2 regions of the Brenneria uluponensis genome follow, and region 2 is predicted to be linked to the other one. Evidence: predicted binding sites of a transcription regulator. Region 2 holds the regulator's gene; the other holds the start of a gene.

Region 1 (15,844 bases), 970 kb from region 2:
CGGGTGAAGGTGTCTTGATGCTGGTTGATTCACTGGTGATGGGATGTGCAGTTCTGGTTGTAATGTGTACTCAGATCAGTTGGCAACTGACGTTATTGGCATTAGTACCAATGCCGATAATGGCAATGGTAATCAAGTATTATGGTACGCAGCTCCACCAGCGTTTTAGAGCGGCGCAGGCGGCGTTCTCCTCATTGAACGATCAAACGCAGGAAAGCCTGACCAGTATCCGAATGATTAAAGCTTTTGGTCTGGAAGATTATCAGTCACATCGCTTTGCTCTGGTTGCTGCGGATGCGGGGGAAAAAAATATCCATGTTGCCCGCGTTGATGCCCGCTTTGACCCCACTATTTATATTGCGGTTGGTTTTTCAAACTTGCTGGCTATCGGTGGGGGGAGTTGGCTCGTGATTAATGGTTCGTTGACGCTAGGGCTATTAACCAGCTTTGTGATGTATTTAGGACTGATGATTTGGCCGATGTTGGCACTGGCCTGGATGTTCAATATCGTTGAGCGAGGTAGCGCAGCGTACAGCCGTATACGACAGTTACTCGCGGAGGAGCCGGTTGTTGCAGATGGTAACTGCTCACTTCCCGCAAGCGCAGGAACCTTGGTGGTGGATATTCAATCATTCCATTATCCCGACCATACTCAATCGGTGCTTAACCACGTTAGTTTTACCTTGAAACCAGGCGATGTTCTGGGATTATGTGGTCAGACCGGTTCAGGGAAAAGTACCTTACTGTCGTTAATTTTGCGTTATTTCGATGTTGAGCAGGGCGAAATTCATTATCACCAGACGCCATTACGTCAGATATCGCTGGATGACTTGCGTCATCGCTTTGCTGTTGTCGGACAAACGCCCTTTCTGTTCTCTGATACAGTCGCGAATAATATTGCATTGGGAAGACCGGGTGCTACTCAGCAGCAAATCGAAGAGGCAGCTCGTTTAGCCAGTGTACATGACGATATTTTACGTTTACCTCAAGGATATCAGACTGAAGTCGGAGACAAGGGGGTGATGTTGTCTGGGGGGCAAAAGCAGCGTATTGCCATCGCCCGTGCCTTGTTGCTAAAAGCTGAGATATTGGTGCTGGATGATGCGTTGTCAGCTATTGATGGTCGTACTGAGCATCGCATTTTGCACAACCTTCGCCAGTGGGGTGAAAAACGAACGTTAATTATCAGTGCTCATCGGCTTTCAGCATTGACCAATGCCGATGAAATTTTAGTTCTTCAGCAGGGAAGTATTGTGCAACGAGGAAATCATCAGGCGCTATCACAGCAGGCAGGTTGGTATCGGGATATGTATCGTTATCAGCAATTGGAAGCGGCGTTGGACGACTTACCTGTTGATGGGGAAAGGAAAGATGGATAATTCCCATCCATTATGGCCGACGCTGAAACGGTTGCTTGCGTATGGTTCTCCATGGCGTAAGCCACTAGCGCAAGGTGTGTTGATGTTATGGATTGCTGCTGCGGCTGAAGTCACCGGACCAGCATTAGTCAGTTATTTCATTGACCAACTGGTAGCGAAAGGGAAGTTCCCGCTGTTGATAGTCACGGGCTTGACCGTGGCTTATGTGCTTTTGCAGGTGTTGGCTGCAACATTGCACTATTTTCAGGCCATCGTGTTCAACCGTGTTTCGGTTGGCGTGGTGCAGCAGTTGCGAATTGATGTTATGGATGCTGCGTTGCGCCAGCCGCTGTCTACATTTGATACACAACCTGTTGGGCAACTGATTTCCCGTGTCACCAATGATACTGAAGTGGTAAAAGATCTTTATGTGATGGTGGTTTCCACCGTATTACGCAGTGCTGCTTTGATTGGTGCAATGCTGGTGGCAATGTTCAGCCTGGATTGGCGTATGGCTTTAGTGGTTTTAGCTATTTTCCCGGCAGTTATCATTGTGATGATAATTTATCAACGCTACAGCACGCCGATCGTTCGTCGGATGCGCAGCTATCTGGCAGATATTAATGACGGCTTTAATGAAGTTATTAATGGTATGAATGTCATCCAGCAATTCCGTCAGCAAATCCGTTTCGGTGAAAAGCTGAATGCTGCAAGTCAGTTACATTATCAGACACGTGTGCAAACACTGAGGTTGAACGGCTTTTTGTTGCGTCCACTGATGAGCCTGTTTTCAGCGCTGGTGCTATGTGGTCTATTGATCCAGTTTGGTTTCAGTTCCATCGGCTCTGTTGGCGTCGGGGTTCTGTATGCTTTTGTTAACTATCTGGGGCGTTTGAATGAACCATTGATAGAACTGACGACGCAACAATCTATGTTGCAGCAGGCTGTAGTGGCGGGTGAGCGAATTTTTGAACTGATGGATGGTGCTCAGCAGCAGTACGGTAGCGATCAACAGATGCTCACCAGCGGGCGTATTGATATTGATGATGTCACATTTTCCTACCATGCAGGGAAACCGGTATTACAACATATCTCTTTTACCGTACCCGAACGCGGCTTTGTTGCATTGGTCGGGCATACTGGTAGCGGTAAAAGTACATTGGCAAATTTGCTGATGGGATATTACCCGCTTGATAGTGGGGAGATTCGTCTTGACGGCCGACCATTGTCAACACTGTCTCATCAGGTTTTGCGCCATAATGTGGCTATGGTACAGCAGGATCCGGTGGTGTTGGCGGATTCAATGTACGCTAACGTGGCATTAGGGCGTGCTATCAGTGAAGAAAAAGTCTGGGCAGCACTGGAAGCTGTTCAGCTTGCCGAACTGGTTCGCCGAATGCCGGAAGGTATTCATAGTCGTATTGGAGAGCAGGGCAATAACCTTTCTGTGGGACAGAAACAGTTATTGGCGTTAGCCCGAGTGTTGGTGCAAGCGCCAAAGATCCTGATCCTTGATGAAGCCACGGCTAATATTGATTCCGGGACGGAGCAGGCTGTTCAACAGGCACTAAAGCTTATCCGCGAACAAATCACACTGATTGTGATTGCACATCGGCTATCGACCATTGTAGATGCAGATAGCATCCTGGTGCTCCATCATGGAAAGATGGCAGAGCAGGGTACACATGAACAGTTACTTACCCTTCAGGGTCGCTATTATCAAATGTATCAACTGCAATTGGCGGGAAAAGAGCTCACAGCCACGGAACGACATGAGACTATTACCGAGCTCTCTTGAGTCCCTGTAGTATTTCTTCAGTGCAAAGACACGCACCATAAATTAGCAGCTGTTTCTTTTTTGCCTCCTTAAGATGCACTGCAATTAAGCGTATTGCACCAAAATAGTGCTACCGAAATGTACTATATTCTTCTCTAGTGCTCATATTATAAACCATCATCTGTTTGTTAACGTGAGCCTGTCATGTTTTACCGCTTTGATTAAGATAAATCATTTTATGGCACACCATTTGCTTTATTGGTGGCGTATACACATTTGATAGTGACGGGCGAAGGCCTGGACTTAATGGTTAGGGAGATGAGGATGAAACTGGTTACTGTAGTGATTAAACCGTTCAAGCTGGAAGATGTACGTGAGGCTTTATCTTCTGTGGGCATCCAGGGGCTTACCGTCACTGAGGTGAAAGGGTTCGGACGTCAAAAAGGGCATGCGGAGCTGTATCGTGGTGCAGAGTACAGTGTTAACTTTTTACCGAAAGTGAAAATCGATATTGCTATTGCTGACGATCAGCTTGATGAGGTCATTGATGTGATCAGTAAAGCGGCTTATACCGGAAAAATTGGCGACGGTAAGATTTTCGTCGCTGAATTACAGCGTGTTATCCGCATCCGTACCGGCGAAACTGACGAAGCCGCACTATAACAACTACCTGATTTGGTTTTATGAATAGGGATGAGTGAAAAATGAAGAAACTTTCTTTCTCGTTGAGCCTCGGTGTGGCAGCCATGCTCCCCACATGGGCGATGGCAGATACAGTTGCTATTGATAAAGCGGATAACGCTTTTATGATGATCTGTACCGCTCTGGTACTTTTCATGACTATACCTGGTATTGCATTGTTTTACGGTGGTTTAAACCGTTCTAAAAACGTGTTATCCATGCTGACTCAAGTCATGGTGTCGTTTGCTTTAGTTTGTATCCTGTGGGTAGTTTATGGATATAGTATTGCATTTAGTTCCGGCAATGCGTTTTTCGGTAGTCTGACTAACTTTATGCTGAATGGCATTAATATTAACTCGCAGAGCGGGACGTTCTACCAGTTTATTCACGTCGCTTACCAGGCTTCGTTTGCCTGTATTACTGTTGGTCTGGTTATTGGTGCTATTGCAGAACGTATCCGTTTCTCTGCTGTGCTGATTTTCGTTGCGATTTGGTTCACGCTGTCTTACCTGCCGATGACACATATGGTCTGGGGGGGTGGTTATCTGGCGGCTGATGGTGCACTGGATTTTGCCGGTGGTACGGTGGTGCATATTAATTCTGCTGTTGCTGGCCTGGTTGGCGCATTGTTGTTGGGTAAACGTGTTGGATTTGGTAAAGAAGCATTTAAACCACACAACTTGCCAATGGTATGTATCGGTTGCGCTATTTTGTACATTGGTTGGTTTGGTTTTAACGCCGGTTCGGCCAGCGGTGCCAACAATATCGCTGCACTGGCATTCTTGACCACTGTGATTGCAACAGCGGCCGCTATTCTGGCATGGGTGTTTGGTGAGTGGGTCGCTCGAGGCAAACCTTCTTTGCTGGGCGCTTGCTCTGGTTGTATCGCCGGTCTGGTGGCTATCACGCCTGCTGCAGGTACTGTTGGTATCGGCGGTGCAATGATTATCGGTCTGGCTGGAGGTTTCGCTGGTCTGTGGGGCGTAACGGTATTGAAGAGATGGTTACGTGTCGATGATCCGTGTGATGTGTTCGGTGTCCATGGCGTCTGTGGTATTGTCGGTTGCATCCTGACTGGTGTATTCACTTCTGCCTCACTGGGTGGTACGGGCTATGCTGAAGGTGTGACCATGACTCATCAGGTGTGGGTGCAGCTATTCAGCGTCGTCGTTTGTATTGTATGGTCTGGCGTCGCCGCATTTATTTCTTTCAAAGTTGCGGATATGGCTGTTGGATTGCGCGTACCGGAAGAACAGGAACGCGAAGGTCTGGATGTGAACAGCCATGGTGAGAATGCATACAACCAGTAATCGTTAATTATCCCAAGGCGTGTGACTTCACGCCTTTGCCATTAAACCACCTCTAGTAGGTGGTTTTTTATGTCTGAATTTCAAACACTATGACGGCGTATTACACCTTCCTGAACGCTGGAGGCAACCAAGACACCATCACGGGAGTAAAACTGTCCGCGGACGAATCCTCTGGACCCAGAAGCAGAAGTGCTTTCTACCGAATAAAGCAGCCAATCATCTAAGCGAAAAGGGCGATGGAACCACATTGAATGGTCAATGGTAGCGACTTGCATTCCCGGTTCCAGAAACCCAACACCGTGAGGCTGTAATGCCGTCAATAAGAAGTTACAATCTGACGTGTAGCCCAACAGATACTGGTGTGTCCGTTCATCGTCCGGCATGTCGCCATTGGCTTTGCACCATACATTCCTGAATGGTTTCTCTACTTCGCCTTTGAAAGGGCTGTGAAATTTTACCGGACGTATCTCAATGGGCCTTTCGCGAGTAAACTTGTCGCTGAATTGTTCAGGTAACAGATGCGATATGCTTCGTATAATCTCTTGTTCGGAAAGTAGCCCCTCTGGTAGTGGGACCTGAGGCATGACATTTTGGTGTTCGAATCCGACCTCTCTGTTTTGGAAAGAGGCAGTCATATAAAAAATAGGCCTTCCATTCTGGATGGCGCGAATACGTCTGGTACTGAAACTGTTTCCATCACGTAGTTTTTCTACGTCATAAATGATCGGTTTCTGACTATTTCCAGGCAATAAAAAGTAGCAGTGAAAGGAGTGAACGAATCGTTCAATAGGAACTGTCTGTTTCGCAGCTGAAAGTGCCTGTCCTACAACTTGTCCTCCAAATACTTGCCGTAATCCAAGATCCTCACTTTGTCCGCGAAATAGCCCCTCTTCAAGTTTCTCCAAATTAAGCAGATTAAGCAGGTTCTGCAATGCCTGACTCATAGTTTTATCCTTATTAATAATATGTCTATAAAAAAGAAAATTGACTGGAATAGTAGCTATAAGAGAGTTCCACATGAGGAGATTATAATCAGACAATAAGAAAAAGAGACCTGCCACATGAAATTATGATCTACATTGGGCGTTATCACATTTTCAATTATACTCACTGGGGAGGGGAACTGTCGTTATGATAGGGGCCTCAACCCACAGGGCCTGTATCGCAAGGCCTGCTCCAACTAAACCTCTGGCAATACGGATGCATAACCTATAATAATTCTTTGCATGATCTGTTTATTTAACTTCAGCGTAATAACCTTGAGTCACGACTCTGATGGTGCATCACTCTGAAAGAAATCTAGGATGTGTACTGCCAACGGAAGAGATGTAAATTTATTTTGTTTGTTTCATCAAATTGGATCCCTTCAGCTACAAGGGCGTTTTTTTGTCGCAGATAGTCGTTACCTATCAACGATATTTCCCCTTTACGATTAATAACCCGGTGCCATGGTAGCTTGGTGCATTCAGGGAGGTTTTTCAATATTCCACCAACCTGACGAGCTGCTCGTGGGGAGCCTGCCAAACATGCAATATCTCCGTAGGTGGCAATCTTTCCATAGGGAATGGCCGAAACAATATGAAAAACGCGCTGACGAAAATTATCCTTATTGTTAGGCATTGTAAGTCTCATACTGATTTAGATGATAAAACAGGAAGTATAATACGAGTAATGAGTAAGAAAACAGCGATTAGATGATGTAGGCTTGCAATTACATAATCCATCACAGATAATGCCCTCCGCTTTACACTAGTTGAGCTGTCAATGGGGGCTCTGTCGGTTCTCCCGCAACACTACTCTGTGAATTCGGTCAGGTCCGGAAGGAAGCAGCCGCAGCAGACGATGTGTGTGCCGGGATGTAGCTGGCAGGGCCCCCACCATTTCTGCAATATCAATTCAGCTTTTCTCCGTTCGTGATTAACGACAGTGGTTCTTTAATCGTTATTCAGTCGTAAATGGTTTCTGGTACTCTTATCACATAAGATAAAAAAACAAGATTTTTATTTATCAATGCTGTTGATAGGATGCTTTTGACAAAAAAGAAGTGATTATATTGTCTGTATTGGTTAAGTCATAATTTAAAAGTAGAACAGTACATTATCAATTCTCCCATACAGTTTGTTACAACTTTTGCTATAACACTACATAGCCTATAAAAACAAAAGCCGATATTGATACCGGCCCAGTGTATTTAGCGCTGCTAATGTTCTCGCAATTAATTAACAACTAGCGTACGTATTTCCAAACAGCAACAGGAACCTTGTCATAAAGCTTATTCATAGTCAGCTCGGCCAGGCGGTGGTCAGCTGCAGAATAGAACATTTCTAACTCGTCGTTTGAAAGTTCGTACTTGTTTTTTTCAATAACACGTTCAAGTGTGTCGATGGAGGTGCATTTACGTAAACGCATCAAATAATCGATTTTTTTCATAATAACCTTTATGAATTTTCCTGGATTAGAATAAGTATAAGACAAATTATTGCTTAAGTTTTGACTGCCGCACAGATGCTCTTTTCCGAGAACATTCTGAATAATTGTGACCTAGATTTCTGCCATCTACGTAACTCGCCATCATTGATGCCATAGTTACTAAAAAGAATATAGGTATCGTCTAGGTATTTTTCAACCCGCTCGCAAAGTTCTTCGTCGTTCGGGTATTTAATTTTATAGGTGACAATAAATGCAGCTATATGTTCAATAAGTTCATTTAGCTGAAGATTGACAGCCGACGTAGGGTCATTAACCCAGCCATGGCTACTGTCACCTAACGTAGCGATACTTTCATCGCGCAGATTTTCACATAAGAATCTGAGTTGGGCAATATCATAATGTTTAGGTGAGTACTCATCCATTTCAATCCCTCCGTTAAACCGCGATCAGTGTTACTAGGGTTAACACCTGCTAAACAGGTAGAGTGATGAATTGCAGAAGATAGAATGCCCCCTCAGTATGCCTCGAATTACTGGGTGAAGACCAAACAAAGGCGATGAGGTGAATGTTAAAGAATGACCCAACTTCACTATCAAAAATTATTCTGTCTTAACTATAGCAAAAAAATCAGTCTTACTTGTACCTTGGTGTCATTTTTTGTACCTAACATTGCTATCGGGGTTGCCCCATTTTTCCACATTGCAGTATATTAATCGGCCATTGTCTAATTTTATTTACCTTTTTTTACCTTTAATCCGTGATTGGGGACCGGTTATTTGACTGAGCTTATATGTCTGTCTCGCAGATGAGTATCAATAAAAAGTAAAAAATATTTATCCTATTGTTTTATAAATAATTAAAATAAAATCGGAATGCTATACTGGCACCTCTCTTTAATGGTTATCTGCTCAGCTACATTATCACCATTTCTTTTTTCCATCGTATGGTGTGGAATCGAGGGTTTGTTTTACAAATTACACCGCTATGTCTGTATCGTTGGACAGCAATACAATCTTTATGAGGTGTTTAAGCTGCATGGTGTGCGCTTAGTACCTGCATGGATAGTGCTAGAATTTCAAAAGTCAGCCAAAGCATTTCGAGAGCGTCGGTAGCGCTTCCTACCGTGAAATATTATTTCTGTTTTCCCGTAGTAAGGCAAAGGAAATATCAACATTAACATATACTCGTCATCTTTCAAGTTGCAGGTGTGTTGGCTGTGTTCGCTTACCCGAATTCGTTTACCTGAGTACGCTCATTGAGACTCTCTTTTGCCGTCTTCCTGCATCTTGAAATCTATTGGGTATAGATATATATCTTTCCTTTCCGCTTAATGGGTTATGCATTAATCTTCGCTGGACTTACCTGGTAAAAAAATACAATCACTGATGTCATAAAATACCTTTGTACGATAGTTCGTCTGGATGACGGGCTTTATAAAGATGTTAATGGATATGTTATAACATAACCTTCATGTTGCTCTTTTTTCACTGATTGATCAACAATTGGATTTTAAAGTGAAAGAAAACGAAGATGTAGAAATATGGTTTGAAGCTTCAAGGCAAGGGGTGTAGGTGTTTTGGTGGTGAACACTACTTTTAAGTAGCGAATAAAAAAGGCCGCGTCAGCGGCCTTTTAATCACTACTAATAGATATTTTTAATGGTGTTCTATAGATTGATCTGCCGCATCATTATCTTTCTTTTTATCGAAGCGGCGTCGAACGACAACAAAGAATACAGGCACAAAGTAGATGGCGAGTATTGTTGCCGTAATCATCCCCCCCATCACACCGGTGCCGACAGCATTCTGAGCGCCAGAACCAGCCCCCGTGCTGATAGCGAGCGGAAGAACACCGAGAATGAAGGCCAGTGATGTCATCAGAATAGGACGTAGACGCATACGACTGGCATCCAACGTTGCTTCTATTAAACCCTTACCTTCTTTTTGCATCAGATCTTTGGCGAATTCGACGATCAAAATAGCATTCTTCGCTGAAAGCCCGATGGTGGTCAGCAACCCTACCTTAAAGTAAACGTCATTTTCCAAGCCACGCATGCTGGTTGCAATAACCGCACCCAAGACACCAAGAGGAACAACCAGCATAACTGAGAATGGGATAGACCAACTCTCATACAGCGCTGCTAGGCATAAGAACACGACAATGGCTGAAACAACGATCAATGCAGGAGCCTGGTTACCAGCCAAACGTTCCTGATAAGACATCCCGGTCCAGTCAAAGCCAATACCCTTCGGTAATTGCGATGCCAATTTCTCCATCATTGCCATTGCTTCACCAGTACTCTTACCTGGAGTGGCTTCACCCACCAGTTCAACAGAAGGTAAGCCGTTATAGCGTTCCAGACGAGGTGAGGCATATTCCCAATGTGCTGATGAGAATGCGGAGAAAGGGACCATTTGCCCTGATGTGCCACGGACATACCAGTTCTGGATATCTTTGGGCAGCATACGGAAAGGGGCATCAGCCTGAACATAAACTTTTTTCACCCTGCCACGATCGATGAAGTCATTGACGTAACTACCACCCAATGCAGTAGAAAGCGTTGAGTTAATATCAGAAATCGAGACTCCCAATGCCTCTGCTTTCTCCTGGTCGATGTCAATCCGATATTGCGGCGTATCTTCCATGCCATTCGGACGTACGCGTATCAACGTATCAGGATGTTGAGCAATCATTCCCAACAGCTGGTTACGAGCTGCCATCAATTTTTCATGGCCAAGATTACCCTCGTCAATGAGCTCGAAGTCAAATCCGCTGGCAGTGCCTAGCTCAACAATAGCCGGAATATTAAAAGGGATGACCAACGCTTCTTTAATCTGTGAAAGTGCGCCGTAAGCCCTTCCGATAATAGCACTAACTTTATTTTTCGAACCAGGACGTTCCTTCCAGTCTTTCAGGCTGGCAAACGCCAGACCCATGTTTTGGCCTCGACCAGCAAAACCAAAGCCATTAACAGTAAAAACGGAGTTAACGTTATTTTTTTCATGTTCCAGATAGTAATTACTTACTTTGTCGAGAACTTTCTGTGTGCTTTCCTGTGTTGACCCGACAGGTAATTGCACCATGGTCAACAGAACCCCTTGATCTTCTTCTGGTAGGAAAGAGCTTGGTATCCGTGTAAACAGTAGCCCCAAGCCCACCACGATAATCATATAAAGGAGAACATAGCGGCCGGTACTGTGCAATATTCTGGCAACACTGTCAGAATAGTGATTGGTGCTTTTTCCAAATAGCTTATTGAACCAACCAAATAAGCCTCTTTTTTCATCGTGACCATGGGTTGGCTGCAGAATTGTGGCACAAAGCGCAGGGGTTAGAACCAACGCCACTAACACTGAAAGCACCATGGCTGACACGATGGTTACAGAAAACTGTCGATAGATGGCCCCGGTTGAACCGCCAGAGAAAGCCATAGGAACGAATACAGCTGATAGAACAAGCGCGATGCCGACCAATGCCCCCTGAATCTGCCCCATCGATTTACGTGTTGCTTCTTTGGGTGACAGACCTTCTTCGGTCATTATGCGCTCGACGTTTTCCACGACAACAATGGCATCATCTACCAGCAGACCGATGGCTAGCACCATCGCGAACATTGTCAGTGTATTAATCGAATAACCAAACGCAGACAAAATCGCAAAAGTCCCCAACAATACTACCGGCACCGCAATAGTAGGAATCAGTGTTGCACGGAAGTTTTGCAGGAACAGATACATCACCAAAAACACCAGAACGATAGCTTCGATCAGGGTTTTCACTACTTCGTTGATCGAAATCGTAACGAAGGGTGTGGTGTCATAGGGGTAAACTACCTTCATTCCTGCCGGGAATTGTCGTTGCAGTTTTGCTATTTCCGCTTTTACAGCAGTGGCGGTATCTAACGCATTGGCCCCAGTAGCAAGTTTAATACCGAGACCAGAGGCGGGCTGGCCATTGTAGCGTGCGACAGTACTATAACTTTCCCCCCCCAGCTCTACTCTTGCTACGTCTTTAAGACGCACCTGAGAGCCATCCTTATTGACCCTAAGGATTATGTTAGAGAACTGTTCAGGAGAGTTAAGGCGAGTTTGTGCAATAATGGATGCATTCAGTTTTTGCCCTGGAACGGACGGAGCACCACCCAGTTGACCAGCGGCAATCTGGTTGTTTTGCACTGTAATGGCGCTCACCACATCTGATGTGGTGAGCTGATAGTTATTCAGCTTGTTAGGATCGAGCCAGATGCGCATGGCATATTGGGCACCGAACAACTCAGTATCACCTACGCCCATTACACGGCTGATTGGGTCTTTAATAGTGGAGCCTATGTAGTCAGCAATATCCTGCTGAGTCATGTTTTTATCATCACTGATAAAACCGATAACCATCAGAAAGCTGCTGCTGGATTTCTGAACATTCACACCTTGCGCTTGCACTTCCTGAGGAAGCAGCGGCATTGCTAACTGTAACTTATTTTGTACCTGAACCTGAGCAATGTCGGGATTGGTTTTGGCATCAAAGGTCAGAGTAATTTGCGCCGTACCTGACGAGTCACTACTGGAAGACATATACAGCAGATTATCGATGCCATTCATATTCTGTTCGATAACCTGCGTTACACTGTCCTGAAGTGTTTTAGCATCAGCACCTGGATAAGATGCGGTGATTTGTACTGCTGGTGGTGCAATAGTCGGGTACTGCGCAACGGGCAGTTTAACAATTGCCAGCATCCCGGTAAGCATCACCATAATGGCGATTACCCATGCAAAGATGGGGCGATCTATAAAAAACTTAGCCATCGATTACCGGCTCCTGTTAAGACTTAGCGGGTTGTGCCTGAGGTTGTTGGGTATTATCGGAAGTCACTTCCTGGGCTTTTACCTGGATGCCTGGTCTGATTTTTTGCAGGCCAGAAACAATCACGCGATCACCAGATTTAACACCGGATGTCACCAGCCAGTTGTCTCCAATCGCTTGAGCGGCGACAATCGAGCGAACTTCCACTTTATTATCTTTATCCACCACCATTACCGTGGCATCACCGCGTGGTGTTCTGCTTACTCCCTGTTGAGGTACCAGAATGGCGTTGTTGTTTATACCGGAATCTAAACGCGCACGCACAAACATACCTGGCAGCAGGTTATGCTGTGGATTGGGAAATACGGCTCGCAGAGTAATAGAACCGGTGGTTTCATCTACAGTGACATCAGAAAATTCCAGCGTACCTTTTTGGGCATACTCAGTCCCATTTTCCAGTAATAATCGGACGTTGGCTTTCCCATTACTCTGCTCCAGTGTGCCGTCTTCCATCTCTTTTTTTAGACGCAAAAAATCGTTACTGGATTGGGTTACGTCAACATAGATTGGATCAAGCTGCTGAATCGTTGTTAAAGCTGTGGACTGACCGTTGGAAACCAACGCACCTTCAGTGACGGTTGATTTACCAATTCGACCGGAGATCGGCGCGGTCACCCGCGTATAAGCCAGGTTGATCTGTGCTGAATCCAGAGACGCTTTTGCGGCTTCTACTGATGCATCATCCTGACGAGCAGTAGCAACCGCCTGGTCATAATCCTGCTTGCTGATGTAATTGGTACCCAACAAGGGTTTATAGCGCTTAACTGTCAGATGAGCGATTGCTGCGTTAGCCTGGGCCTGAGACAGTAAGGCTTTGGCATTATTGTACTGTGCCTGATAGGTAGCAGGATCAATTTGGTATAACGATGAACCTGCTTTGACATCGCTGCCTTCTACGAAATTTCTTTTCAGGATAATACCGGTTACCTGAGGACGAACTTCTGCAATACGATAAGCGCTCGTGCGCCCAGGGAGTTCTGTTGTGATATTGAGAGGTTGTGCAGCTATCGTGACGATGCCGACCTCAGGAAGGCTTTGATGTGCCCCCTGTTGGTTCCCTTTATTATCACATCCCGTGAGCACTAAGCCGCCAGAAAGCATCAGCACTGCTGCCAGAGGTGTAAGCCTTCTGTTTTTGTTCATAAATAAACCTCAAGTGTCCGATTTGAAATTGGTCAATGGATCACAAGCTTTTAAACCCATTGCTGCGGTAATGTTATACTCATGCTATGTTACATACATTCTCGAATGTATGTAAATCGCACTTTTTTGTAAAAGCGGCGCTATGGCACGAAAAACCAAACGACAAGCTCAGGAAACAAAAATCCAAATAATGGATGCTGCACTACATCTTTTTTCTGAGTGTGGGGTTTCTTCTACATCATTGTCTGACATCGCAATTGCTGCTGGTGTGACCCGTGGCGCTATTTATTGGCATTTCAAAAACAAAGCTGAACTTTTTGATGAAATTTGGGCGCGAGCAGAGTCTAAAATTACTGATTTCAAAACCGAGTATCAGACAAAATTTCCCGATAATCCACTGCATGTGATGCGAGAAATGCTGATTTATATCCTGAGACTCACCGAGTCTGATCCAGGATGGCGTTCAATGATGGAAATAATCTTTCACAAGTGTGAATTTGTCGGGGAAATGGTGCCATTATACAACGGACGTAAAGAATTGTATCTTGATTGTTATCTACAAATAGAAGAAAACTTGGAGCATTGTATTCGCCAAGGGTTACTGCCTATCAATCTTCACGTGAGGCGGGCCGCTATTGTAACGCGCGCTTATATTTCCGGTATCATGGAAAACTGGTTATTTATGCCGAGCAGCTTCAACCTGAAGCAGGAATCTCCTCTGTTGGTGGATATTTTAATTGATATGCTTCGTACCAGCCCGGCATTGCGCGGTCAACGTGAGTGATCCTGTGCCGGTAAATAATGCGTGAAGGAAAGTGTTACTTTTACCTGACAATCCTCATACTTTGTTGTAACGAGTCATGGTAAGCTAAAGTATTTCCATCAACTTGATGATGTATCATGGTTTACTGGCCAGTGGTTTCGCTCCGTCTTCGTTCAGTTTTTTCTGATTATCGCCTCGATGTTGTGTTTTGTCATATGTTACACATATCGATGATATGTTTTGCCATACTCTTGTTTTCACCTGCGGTGGAAGCTGGAAGTGATTTGCCAACGCATAGTGAAATCCAAAATCGGCTGAATATACTGAATAAACAAAAAAACCTTACGCCGACGGATAAGCTGACCCAGCAGGATTTAACACAAACTCTTGATGTATTGGATACCATTGATCGGGTAAAGCAGGAGACTAGCCAGCTTAAACAGCAGGCAGCGCAGGCACCTGCCAAATTAAAACAGGTCAGTGGAGATCTGGATGCCCTCAATGCGACGAGCGAGGATGATGTACCTAAATCATTAGAATCTCTATCCCTCAAACAGCTCGAAGCACGTTTGAACGAAACCCTGAATGATTTACAATCTGCTCAGGAAAACCTTTCTACCTACAACAGTCAATTAATTTCTCTGCAAACTCAACCAGAGCGTGTACAAAGCGCTCTGGTTGCTGCTTTGCAGCGTAGCCAGAAGTTACGTAACCAACTCAATGGATTGGACTCGAATCAAGCGCCTTTGCGCTCAAGTCAGCAGGTATTGTTGCAGGCAGAGCAAGTTCTGGTGACGTTGCAAATGGAGCAGCAGCGTAAAAGCCTGGAGGTGAATACGACCTTGCAGGATTTATTACAGAAACAGCGTGATTATACTGCGGCACAAATTAACCAACTGGAACGCATGGTTCAGGCACTGCAAGGCATTATTAATGGCAAGCGTCTGAACCTTTCTGAAAAAACAGCCAAAGAAGCGCAAAATTCCGAAGATTTACAACGCATCCAAGAAAATCCATTAGTGAAAACAGAAATGGATATAAATCAAAAGCTTAGTCAGCGCTTAATCAAGGCTACCGAAGAGAGCAATACGCTGGTCCAGCAAACTATTCAGGTAAAAAACTGGTTGGATCGCGCCTCTCAGTCTGAGCGTAATCTGAAAGAGCAGGTGACAGTATTAAAAGGCAGTTTGTTATTATCGCGGATTCTCTATCAGCAGCAGCTTAACCTGCCTTCTGCTGATTCACTGAGTGACATGAGTGCGCAGATTGCTGATTTACGTCTTGAGCAATTCGATATTAATCAGCAACGTGATGTGTTGTTCCGCGGGGATGAATATATCCAGAAATTGTTAGCACGTAGTAATAAGCCGGTTGATGCGGAAGTAACTGATGCTCTGGGACAAGTGCTGGACATGCGAAGAGAGTTGCTTGATCAGCTCAATAAGCAACTGGGTAATCAACTGATGTTGGCGATAAACCTACAAATCAACAGGCAGCAGTTACTGGGTATTAATACCTCTTTGCAGCA
Region 2 (15,844 bases):
AAGCCCGTTGATCGGCTGATTCCGGACTTTGCCGAAGCGGGGGCCAGTTTTATCACTTTCCATCCTGAAGCTTCTGAACATATCGATCGTACCCTGCAATTGATTAAGGAACATGGCTGCAAAGCCGGTCTGGTTTTTAATCCTGCTACGTCACTTAGTTACCTGGATTATGTGATGGATAAGCTGGATGTCATCCTGCTGATGTCCGTTAACCCCGGTTTTGGCGGCCAGTCGTTTATCCCTGCGACACTGGATAAATTGCGTCAGGTACGCAAACTGATCGATGACAGTGGCTATGATATCCGCCTGGAGGTCGATGGCGGCGTCAAAGCGGACAAGATTGGTGAAATTGCAGCAGCGGGCGCAGATATGTTTGTTGCTGGTTCGGCAATATTCAATCAGCCAGACTACCGTGTGGTTATTGATCAGATGCGTAAGGAACTGGCAAAGGTCGCGCATGATTGAGTTTACCTCTATCCGCGGGCTGGCGTTTGATCTTGATGGTACGTTGGTAAACAGTGCTCCGGGACTGGCTCAGGCCATTGATCTGGCATTGCAGGAACAATCATTACCTGTGGCGGGTGAAACACGCGTGTCCACCTGGATTGGCAATGGTGCGGATGTCCTTGTTGAACGTGCACTACGTTGGGCTGGTGTCGCGCCGCTACCGCAACAGATTCGTGATACACGGATGTTATTCGACAAGTATTATGCCCAAACGATAGACAGCGGCAGCACGCTATTCCCACAGGTCAAAGAGACATTGGCCCAGTTGGTGGCGCGTGGTTTCCCGATGGCGGTAGTCACGAATAAACCTACGCCTTTTGTGGCCCCGCTGTTGGATTCTCTCGGTATCGGTGACTATTTCCCATTGATTATCGGTGGTGATGATGTGGTACAGAAGAAACCGCATCCTGCACCGTTATATCTGGTATTGGGGAAATTGGGGTTACGGGTAAATGAGCTGTTGTTTGTCGGTGATTCACGCAATGATATACAAGCATCCCAGGCTGCCGGCTGCCCGTGTGTCGGTATGACCTATGGATATAACTATGGTGAAGCGATAGCACTTAGCCACCCTGATGTGGTTCTGGATCGTTTTGCTGATTTATTGCCCCTTGTCGGGCCGTCATCTTTAAAAAATCAGGAAGCATTAGCATGAGTAAGCCCATTGTATTTAGCGGCGCACAGCCGTCTGGTGAGTTGACCATTGGTAACTACATGGGTGCGTTACGCCAGTGGGTCAACATGCAAGATGATTTTGACTGCGTTTACTGCATTGTGGATCTGCACGCCATTACGGTACGACAGGATACACAGCAACTGAGGAAAGCAACGCTGGATACACTGGCACTTTATCTGGCCTGCGGTATTGACCCACAGAAGAGCACCATTTTTGTTCAGTCTCATGTACCGGAACATACTCAGTTAAGCTGGGTGCTCAACTGTTATACCTATTTTGGTGAGTTGAGCCGGATGACGCAGTTTAAGGATAAATCTACCCGTTATGCTGAAAACATTAATGCCGGCCTGTTTGACTATCCGGTACTAATGGCGGCGGATATTCTCTTGTATCAAACCAATCAGGTACCCGTTGGGGAAGACCAGAAACAGCATCTGGAACTGAGTCGCGATATCGCCCAGCGGTTTAATACGCTGTATGGCGATATCTTTTGCGTACCGGAGCCGTTCATCCCTAAATCTGGTGCCCGCGTGATGTCACTGCTGGAGCCGACCAGGAAGATGTCTAAGTCGGATGAGAACCGCAATAATGTGATTGGATTGCTGGAAGATCCAAAATCAGTGGTGAAGAAAATCAAACGAGCGATGACTGATTCCGACGAGCCGCCAGTGGTGCGCTACGATCTGGAGAACAAACCTGGGGTTTCCAATCTGCTGGATATTCTGTCTGCGGTAACGGGTAAAGCGATCCCTGAACTGGAGACGGAATTTGAAGGCCAGATGTATGGTCACCTGAAAGGTGCTGTAGCTGATGCCGTCTCAGGAATGTTAAGTGAATTACAGGAACGCTATCATCATTTCCGTAATGATGAGGTTTTTCTGCAACAGGTAATGCGTGACGGTGCGCAAAAAGCGAGTATCCGTGCACAGGAAACGCTGACGAAGGTATATGAAGCTATTGGGTTCGTTGCTCGTCCGTAATGCCGGTTGGTCAGATTGATATCGGACAACAGCCCCGGTTTCGGGGCTGAGTCGGCTATATCAGGAATAATTTTCTCATTACTGGCATTGTTATTCGTTTGATTCAGCCAGTTCACGCAGGTACTGAAAAATCTGGCGGGCTGATTTTGGCGGCTTGTTATCAGTTTTCTCTTTTTGCGCGTTCCTTGCCAGAGAACGTAATTGCTGACGGTCGGCTTGTGGATAGCGTGTCAGAATATCTGGAATAGCATCGTCTCCATTCTCTATTAGTCTATCACGCAGTTGTTCCAGCTTATGAAATAGCACAATCTGCTGATTATGACGGTTTTTCAGTTTATCCAGGGCGGCTTTGATCGGCTCTGGATCACGGGCACGCAGCATTTTACCGATCAACTGGAGCTGGCGACGGCGGCCTTCTTTTTTTATCCGTTGCGCGAGTTCAATCGCTGCTCGCAGATCTTCATCCAGCGGAATGCGGTCCAGCGCGTTTTTACCCAGTTCTACCAATTCGGCACCCAGATCTTTCAAGGCTTCGGCATCACGCTTTATTTCGCTTTTACTGACCCAGATAATTTCATCATCATCGTCGTCGTCTTGGCTGTTGTCTGGAACGTCATCCAGCCAGTCTTCGGGATGTTTGTTCATGGTTGACTCCCTAAAAAAGAGGCTGATCCTATCAGGTTATGGGCTTTCTGCGAAATTGTCTGCAGATCCTGTTAGACTCAAAAGCATTATGCTACATCTTTTTATGCGGATGTGTGGTGACGAATAGCGTTCACACGGAATTCGTAGCATCATTTATCTGAATATTTTCTCACTCATTATGGCAGATCGATGACAATAATCACTCAGGTTGCAGAACAACGGAAAACGTTGGAACAAGCGGTGGCACAGGCGTTGGAGTTGGCGTGCGTTGGCTCTGATGCGGCAGAAGTCGCAGTGACAAAAACAACAGGAATCGGTGTTAGTACCCGTTATGGTGAAGTTGAAAATGTCGAATTCAACAGCGATGGAGCACTGGGTATTACCGTGTATTACCAGCAGCGTAAAGGCAGTGCCTCATCCACGGATCTTAGTCCGGATGCTATCGCCCGCACAGTAAAAGCGGCGTTGGATATTGCCCGTTATACCTCGGTCGATCCCTGCACTGGCCCGGCGGATAAAGATTTGTTGGCGTTTGATGCTCCGGATCTGGATTTGTTTCACCCGGCAGAACTGGATGCTGAGCGTGGTATTGAGCTGGCAGCTCGTGCTGAGCAAGTGGCACTGAAAGCCGACAAACGTATCACGAATACGGAAGGCGGTAGCTTCAACAGCCATTATGGCATCAAGGTGTTCGGCAACAGCCACGGTATGTTGCAAAGTTACTGCTCAAGCCGGCATTCGATGTCCAGCTGTGTCATTGCTGAGCATAATGGTGATATGGAGCGTGATTACGCTTATACCATTGGGCGTTCTCTGGATGATTTAAAGACACCTGAGTGGGTGGGTGAAGAGTGTGCCAGACGCACATTGGCACGGTTGGATCCGCATAAATTATCAACCATGGAAGCACCAGTGATGTTTGCCGCTGAGGTGGCTACCGGACTATTTGGTCATTTGGTGGGGGCTATCAGTGGTGGCAGTGTATACCGTAAGTCAACCTTCCTGCTGGATAAACTTGGGCAGCAAATTCTGCCTGAGTGGCTGACTATCGAAGAGTTCCCACACCTGCGTAAAGGGCTGGCGTCTTCACCGTTTGATGGTGAAGGTGTTCGTACCCAGCAACGGGAAATTGTGAAGGATGGTGTCCTGCAGACCTGGCTGTTAACCAGTTATTCCGCTCGTAAACTGGGTATGAAGAGTACCGGACACGCTGGTGGTATTCATAACTGGCATATTGCCGGACAAGGGCTGGATTTCAACGGTATGCTCAAACAAATGGGTAAAGGTCTGTTGGTGACTGAGTTGATGGGACATGGCGTCAGTGCGGTCACCGGCGACTATTCCCGTGGCGCGGCAGGTTTCTGGATCGAAAATGGGGAAATCCAGTATCCGGTGAGTGAAATTACCATTGCCGGGAACCTGAAAGATATGCTGCGTAACATCGTTACCACGGGTGATGATATAGAAAACCGCAGTAATATCCAATGTGGCTCAGTGTTGTTACCCGCCATGAAAATTGCCGGAGCATAAACGACGACGCCTGACGATCCCCATAGTGCGGGGATCGTCCATCCAATAATACTAACTTGAATTATCAGCGATGATATTCGCTAGCCGCTTCTGGTTGATACAACAGTTCCAGCACGGTAATGTGCGCCTCTTCTCCATTTGGCAATTTCCAGTCTATGGTGCTGCCCACATGCATGCCGAGTAAGGCTGCGCCTAGTGGTGCCATAACGGAAAGCTGCTCTTGACTATCTTTTACTGCTGACGGATAAACCAATGTCCGTATATGTTCTTCTTGTGTCTTCAGATCGCGAAATCGGATCCGGCTATTCATGGTTACCACATCTGCGGGTATCTCTGTTTGCGGCAGGATTTCCGCACGATCTAACTCTTCGTTCAGTGCCAGAGCCGTAGCTGTGTTCGCGAAAGCGGGGTTCTCCAGCAATGTGTCGAGGCGTTCGGCATCCAGTTCGCTGATTGTCAGGTTTGGTTTTGTCATACTCCTCTCCGGTTTTCATATGATTACAACATAAAAGCAACACCCCCGCGCCAAGAGGGGCGGGGGTGTATAAAAAGGACATGCTTTAAATGATAGTAGGTTCTTATGGGAGTGAAAGGAAGAGATCGGGATCACGAAGATGGTGATGGACGGTGATCCTGATGAAGGATAAATTAATCCTCGTCAAATCCGGCTTCAAACAGTTCAATAACCGACGCCAAAGCCTGTTCTTCATCCGAACCGCTGACTTCAATCTCAATATAGCGCCCTTTGGCTGAATCCAACATTAGCATGGCAATGACGCTGCTGGCTTCAGCCTCTACACCACTATCATTACGTAAAAGAACTTCAGCCTCAAAGCTTTGTACCAGTTCAAATAATTTCATGGCTGGTCGAGCATGCATTCCAAGGCGGTTTTTGACTTCAACGGTTTGTTTTACGGTCATGATTTTCGCTTTTCCAACGTACGATGACGTGACTGTACATTTTTACCACGGGAACGAAAATAATCGGCCAATTGTTCCGCAATGTAGACAGAGCGATGCTTACCACCCGTACAACCAATCGCCACCGTTAGATAGCTACGATTATTGGTTTCCAGCATCGGCAGCCATAACTCCAGGTAGCTACGGGTTTGATAGATGAAGTTATGAACTTCAGTATGACGATCCAAAAATGCGGCTACCGGTTTATCCAACCCGGTCATTGGGCGTAGTTTTGGGTCCCAGTGGGGATTAGGCAAAAAACGAACGTCAAAAACATAGTCGGCATCAATAGGAATACCGTGTTTATAACCGAATGATTCAAATACCATTGTCAGCTCACGTTCCCGTTTACCTAGCAAACGGGTACGTAACATCTCGGCCAGTTCATGTACCGACATTTCTGACGTGTCAATGATAAGGTCGGCACGGGAACGCAGAGGTTCGAGCAAATCGTTTTCCTCATCAATGGCGCTTTCCAGGGACAGATTCTTGCTGGAGAGTGGATGAAGACGACGAGTATCACTGTAACGGCGGATCAGCGTGTTGCGATCAGCATCCAGAAACAGTAATTGAGGCGAAAAACTTTTTGGCAACTGCGTGATGGCTTGTTCCAGTATTTCCGGCGATTCAGGCATGTTGCGCACGTCAATGCTGACGGCTGCAGAGATGTTACGCTCTGCTAGCGTGTTGGCGAGGTCCGGTAGTAGAACCACCGGTAGGTTATCTACGCAGTAGAAGCCCATGTCTTCCAGTGCGCGCAGGGCTACGGATTTTCCCGAACCTGACCGACCACTGACAATCATCAGCACCATCTGAAGATTCCCCCCTGGCAGCAGATGATGAAGATCCACCGCCACAGTTAGTTTCCGTTAGTAGCCCGGCGACGCCGGAATCTATGGTTAATTTCGCAACCCCGGGCTGTTGTCAGGCAAAGGTCTGACACCGTTGAATTTTTATGGTATGTCTATCGATTTGCGCCACGGTGTTGCCAGTAACTGTGCCACATTATTCGGCCTCGGTCATAATCTGGTACAGCTCATCATCACTTTGTGCCGCACGCAGACGCCGACATATTGTTTTATCGGCGAGCCGTTTGGCAATGAGGGATAACGTATGTAAATGGGTTTTACATTGTTCCGCGGGAACCAGCAAGGCAAAAAGTAAATCTACAGGTTGGTTATCGATGGCATCAAAGGCAATGGGCTGCTCTAGCTGGATAAACACACCAACTGCACCCAGTGTATTTTCATCTTCCAGTTTCCCGTGGGGAATCGCAATGCCGTTGCCGATACCTGTACTGCCCATGCGCTCCCGTGTCAGGATCGCTTCGAAGATAATCTGCGAGGGCAGATTGAGCTGTTGAGCCGCCAGTTCACTGATGATTTCCAGGGCACGTTTCTTACTCTGGCAGTGGACAGCACTACGGGTGCACTCTTTACGGAGCACTGCGCTGAGTTGCATAACGGGATCGTTGTTCATTTCGTTTTCACTTAACGACACTTTTGTGCCTCAGATAATCAGCCTACTGTTTAACAGTAGGCTGATTGCTGTCCCTGCGCCTGAAGGCGATGAAAAAATCAGTGTTGTTTCAGTTTATCCTTATGTTTGTTTAACTGTCGCGCCAGTTTATCGATCAAAAGATCGATGGCAGCATACATATCATCCGCTTCTGATGTAGCGTGCAGCTCACCGCCGTTAACGTGGATTGTAGCATCCGCAATCTGCTGGATCTTTTCCACTTTAAGTACCACGTACACCTGATTTATACGATCAAAGTATTGTTCAAGTTTTGCGAATTTTGTATTGACAAAATCGCGCAAGGCATCAGTTATTTCGACGTGGTGTCCGGTAATGTTGAGCTGCATATCATCTTCCTTCTCAATTAGGGTCAGACCAGCTGCTTACGCTGATTTGACGGCGGGATAGATAGAGACTCTCGGTACTTTGCAACAGTTCTCCGAGCCACAATGATTCCCTGTTCAGAGAGCAAAGTGGTTAGTTTACTGTCACTCAATGGCTTCGCGGGGTTTTCCGCAGCGATCAGTTTCTTGACCAGCGCACGAATAGCGGTGGATGACGCTTCGCCACCACTGTCTGTATTCACATGGCTGGAGAAGAAATATTTCAGTTCGAAAATACCTCGTGGGCTATGCAGAAATTTCTGCGTAGTCACGCGGGAAATAGTGGACTCATGCATATCCACAGCCTGGGCGATATCCGCTAGCACCATGGGTTTCATAAACTCTTCGCCCTGTTCAAAAAATGCCAGTTGCTGCTCGACGATACAGCGAGTGACCTTTAACAAGGTTTCGTTGCGACTCTCCAGACTTTTGATTAGCCAGCGGGCTTCCTGCAGGTGACTACGGATAAACTGGCCGTCACTGTCACTGCGCACACTGTTGCCCATCGCCGCATATTGCTGGTTGATCTGTAACCTGGGAACACTGTCTGTGTTCAGTTCGACTATCCAGCGATCTTGTACCTTATGAGTCAGAACATCGGGAATCACATATTCTGATTCACCAGTGTTAATTGATTGACCAGGGCGCGGGTCAAGGGATTGAATTAATGCCAGAGCTTCTTTCAGTACATCTTCTTTCAGACGACTGGAACGAATCAAGGCACGAAAATCATGGTTTGCCAGCAGATCCAGAAACTCACTGACAATCAGTTTAGCCTCTGACAGCCAGGGCGTATCCGGCGCAAATTGCGAAAGTTGTACTAGCAGGCAGTCTCGCAGATCGCGAGCGGCAACACCAATCGGGTCAAAATGCTGTACCCGCTTGAGTACTGCTTCCACTTCTTCCATCGTGACATTATCGTCACCGATGCTCTCACGGATTTCATCCAGCGATACGGTCAGATAGCCAGTGTTGTCAACCGCATCCACTATTGATGTGGCAATAGCCGCATCAGTATCAGAAAACGGTGTCAGTTCCACCTGCCACATCAGGTAGTCCTGCAAGGTTTGGGTGGTTTCTCCCTGGTAGACTGGCAGTTCGTCATCGCGGTAGTCAGTGCTGGTACCTGAAGGGGTTCCGGCAGTATAAATTTCATCCCAGGCGGCATCCAGCGGCAGTTCATCTGGCATATCTTTCTGTTCCAGCGCTTCCCGTGTATCTAATGCTTCACTGTCGGTGTTTTCTACGGTGTCTACTTCTTCATGCGTATCAGCCTGTTCTAACAATGGATTGCTTTCCAGCGCCTGTTGGATCTCTTGCTGGAGTTCAAGCGTGGACAACTGCAGCAGACGAATTGCCTGTTGCAGTTGTGGTGTCATGGCCAATTGTTGGCTAAGCCTGAGTTGCAAACCTTGCTTCATAAATAGCGCTAACTTCCTTATATAATTAAAAAACGACGTTATTAGAGTCGAAATCCTTCACCCAAATAGACTCGTTTTACTTGCTCGTTGGCCAGTATATCCATCGGTGAGCCGTGGGCAATAAGGTGACCCTGGCTAACGATGTAAGCGCGTTCACAAACGTCTAACGTTTCACGAACGTTATGATCGGTGATCAGTACGCCTAAGCCACTGTCGCGCAGGTGTTCAATGATCTTTTTAATATCAATCACCGAAATAGGATCTACCCCGGCGAAAGGTTCATCCAGCAGGATGAACTTCGGGTTGGCAGCCAGCGCCCGGGCTATCTCTACCCGTCGACGTTCACCACCCGAGAGCGATTGTCCCAGACTATCGCGCAAGTGAACAATATGAAACTCCTCCATTAGCTCATTTGCGCGATCTTCCTGCTGTTCTGTCGTCAGATCCTTGCGGATTTGCAGTACAGCCATCAGGTTGTCATAGACACTCAAACGACGAAAAATGGATGCTTCCTGAGGCAGGTAACCAATACCGCGGTGCGCACGGTCATGCAAAGGCAGTAAAGTGATGTCATTATCATCAATAATGATACGGCCTTCGTCGCACTGCACTATTCCCACCACCATATAAAACGTCGTAGTTTTACCTGCGCCATTGGGACCGAGCAGACCAACAATTTCACCGGAGTTGACGGTGAGACTGACATCTTCCACTACTTTGCGGCCTTTGTATGCTTTGGCCAGATTTTCTGCAATTAATGTAGCCATAGGTTACTGTGCCACTCGCTGTTGCGTTTTGGGTGACTTGCTCTGCGATTTACTTTGGTCGCCTTTATCCTGAAGTTGAGAGGGCACCAATACCGTAGTTACTCGTTTTCCTTTGTCACTGAATGCTTCCATCTGTTGTTGTTTTACCAGATAGGTAATACGGTCGCCTTTTATGTTGCTGTCCAACTGTTCCAGATAGGCGTTGCCCGTCAGGATGACAAAATCCTTATCCAGCTCATAGCGCAATTTTTGCGCATGACCTTTTACAGGTTTGCCATTGTCCTGCATCTGATAAAATGTGGCGGGATTACCATAGCCTTCAATAATTTCATGGCCTTGTTTCCCCTGAGGGCGGGTAACCACGACTTTATCTGCATGAACTATGATGGAGCCTTGGGTGACGATAACGTTGCCAGTAAAAGTGGCAACATTACTCTGCATATCAAGGGATTGCTGGTCTGAATCGATATGTATTGGTTGCTCGGTATCGCTGGTTAATGCCAGTGCCGGAATGCTAACGGCAAACAGAGAGCTGGCGAGCAAGGTACTACGTATCAGATTATTTGTTTTGTGGGATTTCATAGGAGGTTTTTACCTTTTCGATCAACTCGGCAGTTTTGTCGCGCAGATTGCCGCGCATTCTTAATCCGTTGGAAGTAAAGCCGGTACCGTACAGTGTGACTTCATCATCTGATGAGACATCTTGAGTTATCAGGTTTATCTGGGCATTGTCCGTCTTAATGCGCTTCAGTTGCGACTCTGCGGTAAGGCTGTTTACTTCAACATGACCATACAAATAGAGCATTTTATCTTTTGTCAGTTTGGCGCGATCAGAGCGCACTGACCAGGTGGCCACGCCCTGCTCATTAAACAAGGTGGCAACGGGCAGGGTAAACCAACTCACCTGATCGGTATTGAAAAATTCGGCTTCACTTGCTACCAGTTTGTAATTTAATTTCCCTGCTGGGTCATAAACTACGGTCACTGTTTCTTTGGTCGTATAATCAGGGGCGTTACTTGTTGTGACCACTGGGTTCGATGTTGTCTTGTTATTGGTTAAATTCAAACCGAGCAGGATCAGTGCGATCAATGCCAGCAGAATAGTCAGCCAACCTTTCGTTTTACTCATATCGACAGCCCTTTGGCATGCTCCAGCTTATCTTGAGCCAACAGAATAAGATCGCAAATTTCACGCACAGCACCATGGCCTCCAGAAATACGTGTAATGTAATCCGCCGTTGGCAGCAATAATGGATGGGCGTCTGCAACGGCTACACTCAGCCCTACTTGGGCCATCACCGGCCAGTCGATTAAATCATCGCCGATATAAGCAACCTGGTCCGCTGTCAAAGACAGCTCACCCAACAGCTTTTGGAAGGCTAAAAGCTTATCAGACTGGCCCTGATAAAGGTGAGTAATCCCTAATGTTATACAGCGATCTACCAGTAGTTGTGCTGAACGACCTGTAATAATCGCAATATCTATGCCGGAAGTCAGCAGACAGCGGATGCCATAGCCATCTCTCACATGAAATGCCTTAAGTTCTTCTCCCTGGTTCCCCATGTAGATCAGGCCATCGGAGAGTACACCGTCGACATCGCAGATTAACAAACGAATATCTCGGGCCTTGGCCAGTACCCGCGAGTCGACAGGCCCGTAGCAAGTGTCGGTTTGCGTCCCGGTTTCACTCATTCACGCTTATCCTTGGTTTTAGCAGAGGCTTATGGTTATGCAATATCATGACCGCAGTGTTGACAGATTAAACCACACCAGCCCGCAGCATGTCGTGCATATGAACGATTCCGAGCAGACGGTCATCATCTGCCACCAGTAGTGAAGTTATATGGCGTGATTGCATCAGGTTAAGGGCATCTACGGCCAGCATTTGGGACGTGACCCGTATTCCGCCACGAGTCATGACATCCGCGATACGAGCACTGTTTAAATCAATGTTCATATCAAAAATACGGCGCAGGTCACCATCAGTAAAGATCCCTTCAATTTTCCAGCCATCGCTGCAAATTACTGTCATGCCAAGATTTTTACGGGTAATTTCCAATAGCGCATCTCGTAGGGAAGCATCACGGTTCACACACGGCACTTCATCACCAGAATGCATAATATCGTTAACACGCAGCAAAAGTTTGCGGCCCAGAGCCCCTCCTGGGTGTGACAAGGCAAAATCTTCGGCGGTGAAACCACGGGCCTGTAATAACGCTACGGCTATCGCATCCCCCATAACCAGTGTCGCAGTCGTGCTGGACGTCGGTGCCAGGCCAAGCGGACAGGCCTCTTGTGGAACGTGTACACACAGATGAATATCGGCGGCCTTGCCCATTGTGCTTTCCGGGTTGCCTGTCATACATATAAGGCAGATCTGTAGGCGTTTCAGCACTGGAATCAGTGACAGAATTTCATGGGATTCACCGGAGTTGGAGATGGCAACTATTACATCCTGCGTGGTAATCATCCCCAAATCACCGTGGCTGGCTTCACCGGGATGGACAAAGAATGCGGGCGTACCGGTGCTGGCAAAGGTCGCTGCCATTTTACAACCGATATGTCCGGACTTGCCCATGCCCATTACCACAACTTTGCCTTGGCAATGAAAAATCCTCTCACAGGCACGGGAAAAGTTGTCATCAATGTATTGACCTAACTGGGCCAGACTTTCGCGTTCAATGTTCAGAACCTGCTTGCCTGCTTGTTGGAAATCGAAACCGGGTTGTAGCTCATAATGTAACATGCGGTAAAAATCCTGCGTTGCTGATACTCTGATTATGGAAGAAAGAACAGCACCGAGATATAAGCGATGAAGGCACACAGCAAGAGTGCCCCCGCGCCTTGACCGATGCACTGTTTCCGGCGGAGACAGAGCGCCGCCAGTAATACACTGACCCCTAACATGATCCAGTAGTCGCGCTCAAACGCGAGCGGGTTAAGTGCACCAGGTGAAAGTAACGCGGGTACCCCCAGGACAATCACAATATTAAAGATATTGGAGCCGATCAGGTTACCCAATGCGATGTCATCTTCTTTTTTTAATGTTCCGACGATAGCCGTCGCCAGTTCTGGCAGGCTGGTACCGATAGCCAATACCGTCAGACCGATGGTAAGTTCACTGATGTTATAATAGCGGGCGATGACTGTGGCATTATCAATCACCATCCGGGCCGCCATCGGCAGGATAATCAACCCCAGTATCAACCATAGCAGCGCCACAGTGTAATTACTCTCTTGGGGTAATTCGGCTATCTGTTCACGAGTGAAGCTATCCATTTCTTGTCGCTGATTGTTATGGGCCATTTTCAGCATCAGCAGAATGCACAGACCAGCAATCAACAGCAGAATTATTCCATCCATCCGACTCAGAAAGCTATCATGCAACAGAAAACCACAAAGCAGCGTGACCAACAGCATTAGAGGGATCTCACGACGCGATAGAACAGATTGAAACGTCAGCGGCCGGATAAGTGCCACGCTGCCCAGAATTAGCAAGATATTGGTGATATTGGAGCCCAGCACATTCCCCACTGCCATATCTATTTGATTATTCAAAGCCGCAGTCACCGAAACGGTGAGTTCCGGTAGCGATGTCCCCATACCGACAATCACTATCCCGATTATCATCGGGGGGATGCCAAAAGAGCGGGCCAGAACAGCAGCTCCGTATACCAGGCGGTCGGCACCATAAACCAGTAAAATCAAACCAATGATCAAGAGTACTGTTGCAAAAAGCATGCAGCGTCCTTTATTCAGGTATAATCACTGGTTCATTGGTAGACAAACCAGTATTTTTGGACGAATAGTGAACAGAAAATCGTGTTTTTACCATTGGTGCTAATTCTGACTGTGTAGGGCGAAAAAGTAAAACCAATGGCAACTTTGGTCACGAATTGACGACGTGTTTTTGTCACAGTACCGTGATTGTCATTTGTGCTTACCTTAAGTGCGAACAAAATGGCATAAGTACACGTTAATATTAATGACAACGCCCTTACTGGCGGTCGGGAAGGAAATAAATAATGAACCATGAGGCGATTAACCTGGTTGAAATTCGCGGGCTCAATTTCCGACGTGGAGAGCGTTCGATATTTACTGACATCTCGCTGGATGTACCGAAAAGAAAAGTGACGGCCATTATGGGGCCGTCGGGGATTGGGAAAACGACGTTGCTGCGGTTGATTGGTGGTCAACTTCAGCCAGACAGCGGGGACATCTGGTTTGATGGGAAAAATATTCCGACGCTTTCTCGTTCCGGATTATATGAATCCCGTAAGAAAATGAGCATGTTATTTCAGTCTGGGGCATTGTTTACCGATCTGAACGTGTTTGATAATGTTGCCTGGCCGTTACGTGAGCACAGCCGGTTACCGGAACCATTGCTTCACAGTACGGTAATGATGAAGTTGGAAGCGGTGGGATTGCGTGGTGCCGCACAACTTATGCCTTCGGAGCTTTCCGGGGGGATGGCGCGACGTGCTGCGTTAGCACGCTCAATTGCCCTGGATCCTCAACTGATCATGTTTGATGAGCCTTTCGGTGGTCAGGACCCCATAACCATGGGGGTTTTAGTCAAGCTCATTAGTGAGTTGAATCATGCGCTGGGAGCGACCTTTATCGTGGTATCTCACGATGTCCATGAGGTACTGAGTATTGCTGATTACGCTTATATTATCGCCGACCAGCGCGTAATCGCTAAAGGCACACCGGAGGAGTTGCAAGTAAATGAAGATCCTCGTGTGCGCCAGTTCTTGGATGGCATTGCTGACGGGCCGGTACCGTTCCGTTACCCGGCTGGTGATTACCAACTTGAGTTACTAGGCTCTGGGAGTTAAATAATTCATGCTACTTCAGGCAGTCGCGTCGTTAGGACGCCTCGGTATCAGCGTATGCGCTTCTTTTGGTCGCGCGGGGCTGGTGCTTTTCAATGCGCTAGTGGGGAAACCCGAGCTGGCGAAACAGTGGCCGTTGTTCTGCAAACAACTCTACAGTGTAGGGGTTCAGTCACTGCTGATTATCATTGTATCCGGCATATTCATCGGCATGGTACTGGGGTTGCAGGGTTATCTTGTCCTGACAACTTACGGTGCGGAAGCCAGTCTGGGTATGATGGTTGCTTTGTCGTTACTGCGTGAACTAGGGCCTGTGGTGACGGCGCTGTTGTTTGCCGGACGTGCCGGTTCGGCACTGACGGCAGAGATTGGCCTGATGAAAGCCACTGAACAACTTTCCAGCATGGAGATGATGGCGGTTGATCCGTTACGGCGTGTTGTGGCTCCCCGTTTCTGGGCTGGCTTGGTCAGTATGCCATTGCTGACTGTCATTTTTGTGGCGGTGGGCATCTGGGGGGGGGCGTTAGTGGGTGTCGACTGGAAAGGAATCGATTCCGGTTTTTTCTGGTCGGCCATGCAAGGCGCGGTGGAATGGCGGCACGATTTGCTTAACTGTGTAATAAAAAGCGTAGTGTTTTCCATTACCATCACCTGGATTGCGTTATTTAATGGCTATGACGCGATTCCGACGTCAGAAGGGATAAGCCGTGCGACGACCCGTACCGTAGTGCATTCATCGCTGGCGGTGTTGGGATTGGATTTTGTGCTGACAGCACTGATGTTTGGGAAATGAGTCGATGCAAACTAAGAAATATGAAATCTGGGTTGGCATATTTATGCTGATTGCGCTGGGCGCCATTATCTTTCTATGTCTGAAAGTGGCGGACTTGAAATCAATTGGTCATCAACAGACTTACCGTTTGTATGCGACTTTCGACAATATTGGCGGTCTGAAGGTACGTTCACCAGTAAAAGTAGGGGGAGTCGTGATTGGACGGGTGGAAGATATTTCGTTGGATCAAAAAACCTACCTGCCGCGTGTCGCGATGGATATCGAACAGCGTTATAACCATATTCCAGATACCAGTTCATTGTCGGTGCGAACTTCTGGTCTGCTGGGAGAGCAATATCTGGCGTTGAATATAGGGTTTGAAGATCCGTCCATGGGAACCTCAATTCTGAAAAATGGCGGCGTTATTCAAGACACTAAATCAGCCATGATATTGGAGGATCTTATCGGTCAATTCCTATATAAGGGTGGTAGTGGCAACACTCAGAATAACAGCCAAAACAGCACTGATTCGGTAGCGGCTCCAGAGCCTCAGTCCAATTCTGTTACACCGCATCCATAAGAGGGCTCTTGCATGTTAAAACGTTTATTAGTGGTAGCGTTACTGGCAGTGTCGTCGTTTGCCAGTGCAGCGGATCAGACTAATCCGTATAGTCTGATGAATGATGCGGCGAAGAAAGTTTTTACCCGTCTTAAAGATGATCAGCCCCAAATCATGAAAGACCCCAACTATCTGCGTGTTGTGGTGCGGGAAGAACTATTACCTTATATTCAGGTGAAATACGCTGGAGCATTAGTGTTGGGGCCGTACTACAAAAGTGCCACACCAGCA

The links. Region 2 encodes sigma-54, which starts transcription at its own class of promoters, with help from an activator protein. Its sites were predicted from a motif close to GTTGGCACANNTTTCGCTNT; they were not measured.
Positions count from the first base shown of each region.
Region 1: glnK (P-II family nitrogen regulator) is a predicted target of sigma-54. The motif match lies at 3,373-3,392, and genes of this name have one in related genera.

Region 1 is NZ_CP135917.1:3,604,485-3,620,328, reverse strand. Features, by position in the region: gene RS889_RS16865 (SmdA family multidrug ABC transporter permease/ATP-binding protein) at 1-1,379, shown strand, start outside; gene RS889_RS16860 (SmdB family multidrug efflux ABC transporter permease/ATP-binding protein) at 1,372-3,156, shown strand; gene glnK (P-II family nitrogen regulator) at 3,460-3,798, shown strand; gene amtB (ammonium transporter AmtB) at 3,840-5,126, shown strand; gene tesB (acyl-CoA thioesterase II) at 5,207-6,070, opposite strand; gene RS889_RS16840 (MGMT family protein) at 6,426-6,746, opposite strand; RNA gene ffs (signal recognition particle sRNA small type) at 6,901-6,997, shown strand; gene RS889_RS16830 (HHA domain-containing protein) at 7,353-7,556, opposite strand; gene tomB (Hha toxicity modulator TomB) at 7,610-7,978, opposite strand; gene RS889_RS16820 (efflux RND transporter permease subunit) at 9,212-12,352, opposite strand; gene RS889_RS16815 (efflux RND transporter periplasmic adaptor subunit) at 12,369-13,553, opposite strand; gene acrR (multidrug efflux transporter transcriptional repressor AcrR) at 13,696-14,337, shown strand; gene mscK (mechanosensitive channel MscK) at 14,547-15,844, shown strand, end outside.
Region 2 is NZ_CP135917.1:4,570,805-4,586,648, reverse strand. Features, by position in the region: gene rpe (ribulose-phosphate 3-epimerase) at 1-465, shown strand, start outside; gene RS889_RS21405 (phosphoglycolate phosphatase) at 458-1,162, shown strand; gene trpS (tryptophan--tRNA ligase) at 1,159-2,163, shown strand; gene yjgA (ribosome biogenesis factor YjgA) at 2,254-2,808, opposite strand; gene pmbA (metalloprotease PmbA) at 2,998-4,338, shown strand; gene rnk (nucleoside diphosphate kinase regulator) at 4,403-4,813, opposite strand; gene npr (PTS phosphocarrier protein NPr) at 4,987-5,259, opposite strand; gene rapZ (RNase adapter RapZ) at 5,256-6,110, opposite strand; gene ptsN (PTS IIA-like nitrogen regulatory protein PtsN) at 6,304-6,777, opposite strand; gene hpf (ribosome hibernation promoting factor) at 6,876-7,163, opposite strand; gene rpoN (RNA polymerase factor sigma-54) at 7,187-8,620, opposite strand; gene lptB (LPS export ABC transporter ATP-binding protein) at 8,662-9,387, opposite strand; gene lptA (lipopolysaccharide ABC transporter substrate-binding protein LptA) at 9,391-9,969, opposite strand; gene lptC (LPS export ABC transporter periplasmic protein LptC) at 9,947-10,516, opposite strand; gene kdsC (3-deoxy-manno-octulosonate-8-phosphatase KdsC) at 10,513-11,079, opposite strand; gene kdsD (arabinose-5-phosphate isomerase KdsD) at 11,147-12,133, opposite strand; gene RS889_RS21330 (calcium/sodium antiporter) at 12,166-13,128, opposite strand; gene mlaF (phospholipid ABC transporter ATP-binding protein MlaF) at 13,413-14,225, shown strand; gene mlaE (lipid asymmetry maintenance ABC transporter permease subunit MlaE) at 14,233-15,015, shown strand; gene mlaD (outer membrane lipid asymmetry maintenance protein MlaD) at 15,020-15,574, shown strand; gene mlaC (phospholipid-binding protein MlaC) at 15,587-15,844, shown strand, end outside.